4 regions of the Dactylosporangium sp. NPDC048998 genome follow, and region 3 is predicted to be linked to each of the others. Evidence: riboswitches for the same ligand, from Rfam matches in the RefSeq annotation. Region 3 holds a riboswitch; each other region holds the start of a gene.
The links. Region 3 has a riboswitch for cyclic di-AMP ahead of ACGFI8_RS27820 (C39 family peptidase). Riboswitches for the same ligand answer to the same signal wherever they lie in the genome.
Positions count from the first base shown of each region.

Region 1 (2,192 bases), on a different contig from region 3:
GCTGCACCCCGACGACGTCGAGGTCGCCCGCGTCGCGTTCGCCGCCGCGCTGACGAGCAGGGGCGCGCCGGTGCGCGACTACGAGCTGCGCTGCGTGCGCGGCGACGGGCAGATGATCTGGATCTCGGCGACCATGTCGATCGTGGCCGGGCCGGCGTCGTTCGGGATCCTGCAGGTCCAGGACGTCACGGACCGCAAGGCCACCGAGGCCGATCTGGTACGCCGGGCGCTGTGCGACCCGCTGACCGGGCTCGCCAACCGCGACGCCCTGGCGGCGCCGCTCGCCGCGGCGATCCGGCGCGCCCACGCCGGGCAGGGCGGCAGCGCGCTGCTGTTCTGTGACCTCGACGATTTCAAGGTGGTCAACGACACGCTCGGGCACGAGGCCGGCGACGCGGTGCTCGTCGCGGTGGCCCAGCGGCTGGCCGGGCTCGTCCGGCCGGGGGACACGGTGGCGCGCCTCGGCGGCGACGAGTTCGTGGTGCTGACCGAGAACGTCGGCGATCTGGCCCGCGTCGCCCTGGCCGAGCGGGTCGAACGGGCCGTGTCCGCGCCGATCATGCACGACGGTCACGTGCTGCGGGTGCGCGTCAGCGTCGGCGTCGCCGTGATAGACGACACGGTCGCGGACGCCGGCGCCGCCCTGCGCATCGCCGATCGGGCCATGTACCAGGTGAAAGGCCATCGGCACGATAACCGGATGACGGACAAGATGACCGGCCGGGTGACGGCCTTCGGTGAGCGTACCGGTGCATCGGGTGGGATCCCGTTGCTGCGGTTGGCCGAGGCGGAAACCGCCCAGTAAGGTCGGGTGGTCTGCTCGGTCGACGTGCGCCGATCACGGTGCCGCCGGGCTGGCGCCGTCGAGCTGCACCGCCGAGTCGCACAGCGCACTTCGGCATCGCGGGCCGGGGACCCATGCAGTCCCTTGGGGTGTATCCGTGACCGAGTCACGGTAGGGCGAATCCTCCCGTCCGAACCCGTCAGCTAACCCGGTAGGCGGCACCGGAAGGAGAACTGCTCGTGCTGCATCTCGATGCTCCGACAGCGGCCGCCCGCCGCCATCCTCAAGGCCGGGTGAACGCCAGGACGTAACGCCTGGCCGCGCTCAAACGCTGATCGACGCCCAATCGCCGCGCGACCCCGGCCGAGCCGTGGGACCGCGCCGATACCGCGCGCCCTCTCCCGTGCGGAGTCCTTTGCACGCCCGCTCCGGCGTGTGCTTCGCCGTGCGCTGATTCGCGCCGTATTTCCGTGCGCTCTTTCCGCGCCCATTTTTTCGCGCCTATTTCTCGCGCAGCCGTTCCCGCGCCGTTCTGTTCCGTGCGCTGACGCCGCGGCGCCCTGCCGTGCGCCCAGCTCACGCCGTCTTCGATGAGGAATCGCTTACGTGAAGTCATTACCGCGCCAGTTCCAGTCCAGACGCCGGCGGGTCAGCCTGTCCGTGCGAACCGGGGCCGCGTCCGCCGTCGTGCTGTCCGCGACGCTGTTCGCCGCGGGCTCCACCGGCCGGCCGCCGGCCGTGCACCCGCCGGCCGTGGCCGCCCCGCCCGCCTACGCGTACGCTGCGGCGTTCGTCTCGCCGCTGCTCGGCGGCACCGCCGCCGTCTCGGCGGCCGAGGCGGCGCCCGCCGCGCCCACAACCACGCCGACCAAGCCGACCAAGCCGACCAAGTCGATCATGCCGACCAAGCCGACAACGCCGACCACGCCCGTCGCGCCGGCCGCGCCACAGCCGCCGCGCCCGGTCGCCGGGCTCGACCAGACCCAGATGAACAATGCCGTGACGATCGTGCGGCAGGGGCGCGCCCAGGGCCTGCCCAGCAAGGCCCTCGTCGTCGCCGTCGCCACCGCGATGCAGGAGAGCGACCTCTACAACGTCGCCAGCCGCGCCGTGCCGGCCTCGCTGAAGCTGCCGCACGAAGGGGTCTCCCAGGACCACGACTCGGTCGGGCTGTTCCAGCAGCGCACGAGCCAGGGCTGGGGCACCGTGGCCGAGCTCATGAACCCGTCCCACTCGGCGATGCTGTTCTACAACGCGCTGACCCACGTCAAGGGCTGGCAGAACATGAGCGTGACGGCTGCCGCGCAGGCGGTGCAGCGCTCGGCGTACCCGGAGGCGTACCAGAAGCACGCCGACCGGGCCGCAAAGGTCGTGGCCGCCATCACCTGACCGTCATCGCTGACCGGCC
Region 1 covers NZ_JBICTV010000009.1:236,754-238,945, forward strand. Annotated here, with positions in the region: gene ACGFI8_RS22850 (diguanylate cyclase domain-containing protein) at 1-805, shown strand, start outside; cyclic di-AMP (ydaO/yuaA leader) riboswitch at 865-1,017, shown strand; gene ACGFI8_RS22855 (hypothetical protein) at 1,391-2,173, shown strand.
Region 1: another riboswitch for cyclic di-AMP. It lies ahead of ACGFI8_RS22855 (hypothetical protein); the one in region 3 lies ahead of ACGFI8_RS27820 (C39 family peptidase).

Region 2 (2,192 bases), on a different contig from region 3:
GGGTGGAGGTGCTGGAACCCGGTCAGGTCGCTGCGGACGACGTAGAAGTGCATCTGCTTGGTCTGGTCGTCGGCGAACGTGGTCACCGGCATGCCGTCCGGCCCGATGATCTGGAATCGAATGGTGCCCGGTTGCCCGGCGGTCACCGCCGTCGCCGTCGGAGCGAGCCGGTACGACGGGACCGAGGCGGTCAGCCCGTCGCCGGTAGGCATGTTGTGGTTGTGGCTCATGCCAGGCATGCCGCCGTGGTCGGGCGTCGCCGAGGCGGACGCCCCGTGGCTCCCGGCGGCGGATGCGCCGGCAGCCACGGCGGGCGCCTGACCGCTGGTGCCGCCACATGCGGCGAGGACCAGGCCGGTCGCCATGGTGACGGCCAGCACCCGGTGTCGGCGCGCGCGAACACTGCCCCGAATGATCTTCAGTAAGCGAACCGTCTTCAACATCGGCTTGATCGGCCCTTCGAGCAGGCACCCATATCCGCGCGAACTGTATAACCCGGGCAATCCGACCGCATACAGCGCGTCGCGCCGAATCCGGGTCGCGCGTCGCCGCATCCCTCTCAGCGAGGAGGTGGCGTCCGCCCTGCGACTACGGCACGTAGTCAGACGTCAGCCCCAAATTCCCTACCCGGTAGGGGTATATGAGGGAACCATGGAGTACAGGTTCTCGCTCCACATTGGGGTAGGCCATGCGTGTCGCCGATCGCCGACGCACGCACCTGGGAACAGGCCTTCCGGTGAGGCTCACCCCGCATCGTGGACCGGGCCGCAACGCTCCCGGTCAGCACCGTCACCATCCGTGCACACCACAGGCCTCGACGTAACGGTCGAACGGTACTGGCGTGACCTCGAGCAACAACTATCCCGCATGTCACAACACCCGGAAGCACCGCGTGCATGCAAGGTGACGTGCCGAAACACCGGCACAACGGTGCCGATTACCTCCTATCACACATAGGATGTGGGGTTGTGTGGGGCATCGACGGTGCGTAAGGTCTGCACCGGCCGGGCCGCGAGGCGCCGATCACCCCGATCGGGGCACAGGCCCGCCACCGCCGAATCGATGTCGAGCCGGGGACCCACGCAACAGCACTCGGGGTGTATCCGCTTCATGCGGTAGGGCGCACTTCCCGGCCGAACCCGTCAGCTAACCCGGTAGGCGGTCGAGGGAAGAAGGAGCCTGCCGCACGTGCCGCCACGCCGCCCGCGACGTGTCCCCACCATCACCATCCCGCAGCGACGGCCCGACCGGAGCAGGTCGCTGGCGCGCACAGCCGCCGCGGTCCTCGCCGCGGTGGCAGTGCTGCTCGCCGGCACCGGTGCGGCGCAGGCCGCACCGACCCCGGCCGAGCTCGAAGCGCAGATCGACGAGGCGTGGAACCAGCTCGAGCCCATCATCGAGCACTACAACCAGATCCACGCCCAGCTCAAGGAGAACCAGGCCAAAGCCGCGGCACTGCAGCAGCAGCTGCAGCCGCTGGAGGCCCAGGTCGACGCCGCCATGGGCCAGGTCAGCGACCTCGCCGTGCAGCAGTACAAGACCGGGCGGCTGACCACCCTCGACGCGCTACTGCGCGGGGACACCCCGACCGCGCTGCTGGACCAACTGGGCCTGATCAACGCGATCGCCCGCAACCAGCACGCCCAGATCCAGAGCGTGGCCGCCGCTCGGGACAAGCTCGCCGGCGACAAGCAGGCCCTCGATACGGCCATCGCGCAGCAGGCCCAGCAGGATGCCGACCTCGCGGCGAAGAAGAAGGACATCGAGGCGAAGCTGGCCGCCCTGCAGAAGCTGCGCCAGCAGGCGTACGGCAGCAGCGGCGGCACCGGCACCCTCAAACCGGTCGCTTGCCCGGTGGAGTACCTCGGCGGGCCCGGCGGTACCGCGGCGAAGAGGGCCTGCGAGCTGATCGGCAAGCCCTACATCTGGGGCGCAGCCGGCCCCAACGGCTACGACTGCTCGGGACTCACCATGGCCGCCTGGGCCGCCGCCGGAGTCACGCTGCGCCATTACACCAAGTGGCAGTGGGACGACAACAAGGCCGTCTCCCGCGCCGACCTACGCCCCGGCGACCTGGTGTTCTTCTACAGCGACCTGCACCACATGGGCATGTACGTCGGCGGCGGCTGGATGGTCCATGCCCCTACCACCGGCGACTACGTCCGCATGGCCAAACTCGACGGCCGACCCAT
Region 2 covers NZ_JBICTV010000021.1:34,021-36,212, reverse strand. Annotated here, with positions in the region: gene ACGFI8_RS33405 (hypothetical protein) at 1-443, opposite strand, end outside; cyclic di-AMP (ydaO/yuaA leader) riboswitch at 1,043-1,176, shown strand; gene ACGFI8_RS33400 (NlpC/P60 family protein) at 1,189-2,192, shown strand, end outside.
Region 2: another riboswitch for cyclic di-AMP. It lies ahead of ACGFI8_RS33400 (NlpC/P60 family protein); the one in region 3 lies ahead of ACGFI8_RS27820 (C39 family peptidase).

Region 3 (2,192 bases):
CACCCCCTTGTTCGCCTGGTCGAGGGCGTCGGCGACCAGGCGCTCGCGCAGGAAGACGCGGAACAGCACGGCGATGAGCACGATCATGATCGGGCCGCCGACGAACTCGGCGAGGGTGAACTGCCAGCCCATCAGCAGCGCGAGGATGATGCCCAGCTCCACGACGAGGTTGGTGGAGGCGATCTCGAACGTCATCGCCGCGGTGAAGCTCGCCCCCTTGCGCAGCAGCGACCGGGCCAGGGCGACCGATGCGTAGGAGCACGACGACGACGCGATCCCCAGACCGGTCGCGCGGGCCAGCGCCGACGGGCCGTCGCCGCCGAGCGCACGCACCACGCTCTCCCGGCGCACCACCGCCTGGACCACCGCGGACAGGGCGAAGCCGAGGATCAGCGCCCACAGGATCTCCCACGTCATGGAGCCCGCGATGGCCAGCGCCTGCCACAGCCGATGCACGACCGTGCACCTATCCACGCGACGCCGCCTGACACCATGGGAGGGCCGGCTCGTCGAGCCGGCCCTCCGGTGCACTACGCGATGCTCACGCGGAGTAGCCGCGAGCCGCGATCCAGTTGGCCATGTTGCTGGTCGCCATCCAGTACGTCCGCGGGCCGAACATGCCGGACGGGTCGGCGACCTGGACGGCGCGGCCGTTGTCGCGGTAGCCGACGATCGAGATGAAGTGGCCGCCCGAGAACTCGTGATAGACGCCGACCGCGTCCGTCGCCCCGCCGACGATGTTCGCCACGATCGCGCGGTCACCGCTGATGGCCCGCACGACGTCGTCCTGCACGCGCGCGGCCTCCTCGGGCGTCGCTTTCTGGCCCGGGATCCATCGGGTCTGGTACACGTCCTTGCCCAGCGCGTTGTTAAGCACCCGCGTGGTCTCGGCGGCCGAGTTGGTGCCGCTGGTCGTGGTGCCGAGCTGCCTCGCGATCTCGTCCTGGGACAGGGTGACGCCGTCCGAGGTCAGCGCGATGCGGGTGGAGGCGGGCCCGCAGTAGTAGTAGTTCGGCTGGAACTGGAAGTCGTACTGCAGGACCTTCTCCGCCGGCGCCTCGGGGGCCGCGCTCACCGGTGCCGGGCTCGCCGGCGCGGCGTCCAGTACGGGCCGGTTGTTCCCGTCCGCGGCCCCCATGGCGACGACCGCGGTGTCATGGGCCCCGGCCGGTGCCTCGGTCTGGTTGAACAGCACTCCGGTGGTGACGGCCGCCACGATCGCGGCGGCCGAGCCCAGCATCGCCGGATACAGGCGATGGGAGGTGGCGCGGTTGAGCAAAGGACGAATCGATCGGTGACGCATGTGATACTCCAAAGCAGGGTGTTCCTTCGAATGGCGACGCTGGAGCCACGGCGTTCGCCGCACGGACCGGCACGAGGGCACGCGAAGGCGGCCCGCACGGCGATGCCGTACCGGGCGTGCCGGCGCGCGACGGGAACGCGCAAGGGTTGTGGCTCTTCGAGAGGCGGCATCGCGGCAGCGTCAGACGCCCGCTTCGCGCGGCGGTACGGCCGCGGGTCGCGGCGGTGTCGCCGCGAGCGGTGCGAGGAGGGGTCCGGAGACGGGGTCTGACCTCAGCCGTCGAGCAGTGCCTGGCAGCCGGGCCGGAACGGCCTCGTGCTGCCCGATGTCCTACCGGGCGGTGGTGTCCCGCCGGGGGGCCGTGCGGGTGCCGCGGCCAGGGGGCGCGCCATACCAGAGGTCGTACACCGTTGAAGTCTCCTTCCGATGCCGCCTACCGGGTTAGCTGACGGATTCGGGCTGGAAGTGCCCTACCGCAGGCGGTGACGCCCGCGGATTCACCCCGGGACTACGTGGGTCCCCGGCTCGTTCGCACGACTCGGCGGGTCCGCCCCGGCGCCATCTCGACATGGCAGAGGACCGGCTCGGACCGCCTGACCCTACTGGCCGGTACCGGGGTTGCCAAGCGTTCAACCGGATCCTGCAAACGGACACCGCCGGCGTACCTGCCAGCCGGTATAGCGGCATGCGGGTAGCCGGGCCGCCCGGACGGCCGGTGGCAGCGATGTCCGGCTTGTGCGCATTCAGAAACACTGGTCTGCATCAACCCCGGCCCGAGAAGGTTTCTCGTCACCGTGAGTTCCCGGTCTTCGACCACGCGCCTGGACGCCACCCACTCCAACTCCCCCTGGGCACCGCTGCGCTCCCGCTCCTTCCGCGCACTGTGGCT
Region 3 covers NZ_JBICTV010000013.1:181,498-183,689, forward strand. Annotated here, with positions in the region: gene ACGFI8_RS27815 (permease) at 1-456, opposite strand, end outside; gene ACGFI8_RS27820 (C39 family peptidase) at 542-1,303, opposite strand; cyclic di-AMP (ydaO/yuaA leader) riboswitch at 1,719-1,857, opposite strand; gene ACGFI8_RS27825 (MFS transporter) at 2,098-2,192, shown strand, end outside.

Region 4 (2,192 bases), on a different contig from region 3:
GGCGGCGCCGTCGTCTGCGGCAGCGCGGCGGCGGTCGTAGGCGTCGCACTGGGCGCGGCCGACGGTACGGCGGTCGTGGCGGGTGGCGCCGCCGGCATGCCGCCCGCCGTGGTGGGCAGCAGCGCGGTGGTCAGGGCGACGGCGGTACCCACGGCGGCGACGGAGAACGCCGCGCCCGCCGCGATCGCCAGGCGGCGGCGCCTGCGGTAGCGGATGCCGCCCGCCCTCGCCCCGGCCAGTAGCCGCTCGACGTGCACGTCGTCGTCGGCGACCCGGGCCAGCGTCTCGGTGACCACCCGGTCGAGTCCGGTCACGACTTCCCTCCGTTGAGCGTCAGGCCGGCCGAGCCGGCGTCGGATCCTTCTTCGGCGAGCCGGGCGCGCAGCGAGTCCAGGGCGCGTTTCACCTGGCTGCGCACGGTCTCCCGGCTGCAGTTGAGTAGCTCCGCGATGGCTGTGTCGTCGAGGTCCTCGTAGTAGCGCAGCACGACGGCGGCGCGCTGTTTCGGCGGCAGGGCGCGGATCAGCCGCCACGTCGCGTCGCGCTCGGCGGCCTCCGCGCCCAGGTCGCAGGGGCCGGGAGTGTCGTACGGCTCGGCCACCGCGACCTCCCGGCTGGACGCCAGCCGCCACCGGGAGATGGCGGCGTTGACGAGCATCCGGCGCAGGTACGGGTCCGGCGGGTCGGCCGCGATCAGTTCCCAGCGCACGAACGCCCTGGCGAGCACATCCTGCGCGAGGTCCTCGCCCTGGTGCCGGTCGCCGGTGAGCAGACGCCCCAGCCGCACCAGCGCGGCGCCGCGCTGCCGTACGTAGTCGTCGAACTCCACGCGGAACTCCTCCCGTGCGCATGCCGTCACCGAACTGCACGCGGCGGCGAGCCCCGGCTGTTGCATCGCCGGCGCGGTCGCTCGTCGACGGCCTCGCGGCACAGCCGGGCAAGGACTGGGCCATTCGGCCGTGATCTGGGTCACTATCGGCCACTGTGCGCGAGGTTGCGGGGAAGTCCGCACAAACGGTGCGGTGCGCGATTTCGGCGCCCTGGGTACAGTGACCCACGGTCACGTCCACGAGGGCACCGCCCCCGGTGCCGGGCGGGGCTGCCGCCTAATCGTCGCACCGTGGCGAGCCGGGGACCCACCGTAATGTTGGGGTGAATCCACCTTCCTCGGAAGGATGGTAGGGGTCGTTCCGTCCCGAACCCGTCAGCTAACTCGGTCGGCGGCCGACGGAAGGAACAACGAACCAGATGTCATCGCGACATCCCTACCGGCGCGCTTTCGTCGCACTGCTGGCGGCAATCGTGCTCGGGGGGCTCGCCGCCACGCCCGCCGCGGCCGAGCCCGGCGGCGACACCGGCGACGAGGGCGCCGGTGCCAACCCGACCCTCAACTCCGTCCTCGAGGACACGACCCGCAAGTGGACCGAGGCCAACGATCAGCTCAACGCCTCGGTCAAGCACCAGGGCGAGCTCACCGCGCAACTGCAGGCGACCGAGGCGGAGCTGGCGACGATCCAGGAGCAGGTGGCCGCGATCGCCGCGGCGGCATACCGCACCGGCCCCCTCACCACGTTCGCCGCCCTGATGGACGCGAAGACCCCGGACAGCTTCGCCGAGCGGGCCAGCTCCATCAACGAGATCGCGCACCACAACGACAACCTGCTGCACCAGCTCAAACAGCTGCGGGAGAACCAGGCCGCGCAGAAGAAGGCGATCGAGGACGAGATCGCCACGCAGCAACAGCAGAAGAGCATCATCGAGCAGCAGAAGAAGGCCGCGGAGAAGGCGCTCGCACAGGCCGGTGGGCCGAGCAGGGGCTTCGTCACCGCCAACCTGCCGCTCGCCGACCCGGTGCCGCGCAACGCCAACGGGTCGCTGCCCAAGGAGTCGTGCAGCGTCAAAGACCCCACGACCACGGGCTGCATCACGCCCCGCATGCTGCACGCCATGCAGCAGGCGCAGAAGGACGGCTTCAAGCGGTTCGTGGCCTGCTACCGCCCGAGCGGGCCGTACGAGCACCCGAAGGGCCGCGCCTGCGACTTCTCGGTGCAGACCAAGCCCGGCTTCGGCGGGGTGGCCTCCGGCGACGACTACGTCTACGGAACCACCCTGGCGACGTACTTCGTGAAGAACGCCGACCGCCTCGGGGTCATGTACGTCATCTGGTTCAAACAGATTTGGACGCCGGCGGT
Region 4 covers NZ_JBICTV010000044.1:48,346-50,537, forward strand. Annotated here, with positions in the region: gene ACGFI8_RS43405 (hypothetical protein) at 1-314, opposite strand, end outside; gene ACGFI8_RS43410 (SigE family RNA polymerase sigma factor) at 311-829, opposite strand; cyclic di-AMP (ydaO/yuaA leader) riboswitch at 1,094-1,239, shown strand; gene ACGFI8_RS43415 (coiled-coil domain-containing protein) at 1,249-2,192, shown strand, end outside.
Region 4: another riboswitch for cyclic di-AMP. It lies ahead of ACGFI8_RS43415 (coiled-coil domain-containing protein); the one in region 3 lies ahead of ACGFI8_RS27820 (C39 family peptidase).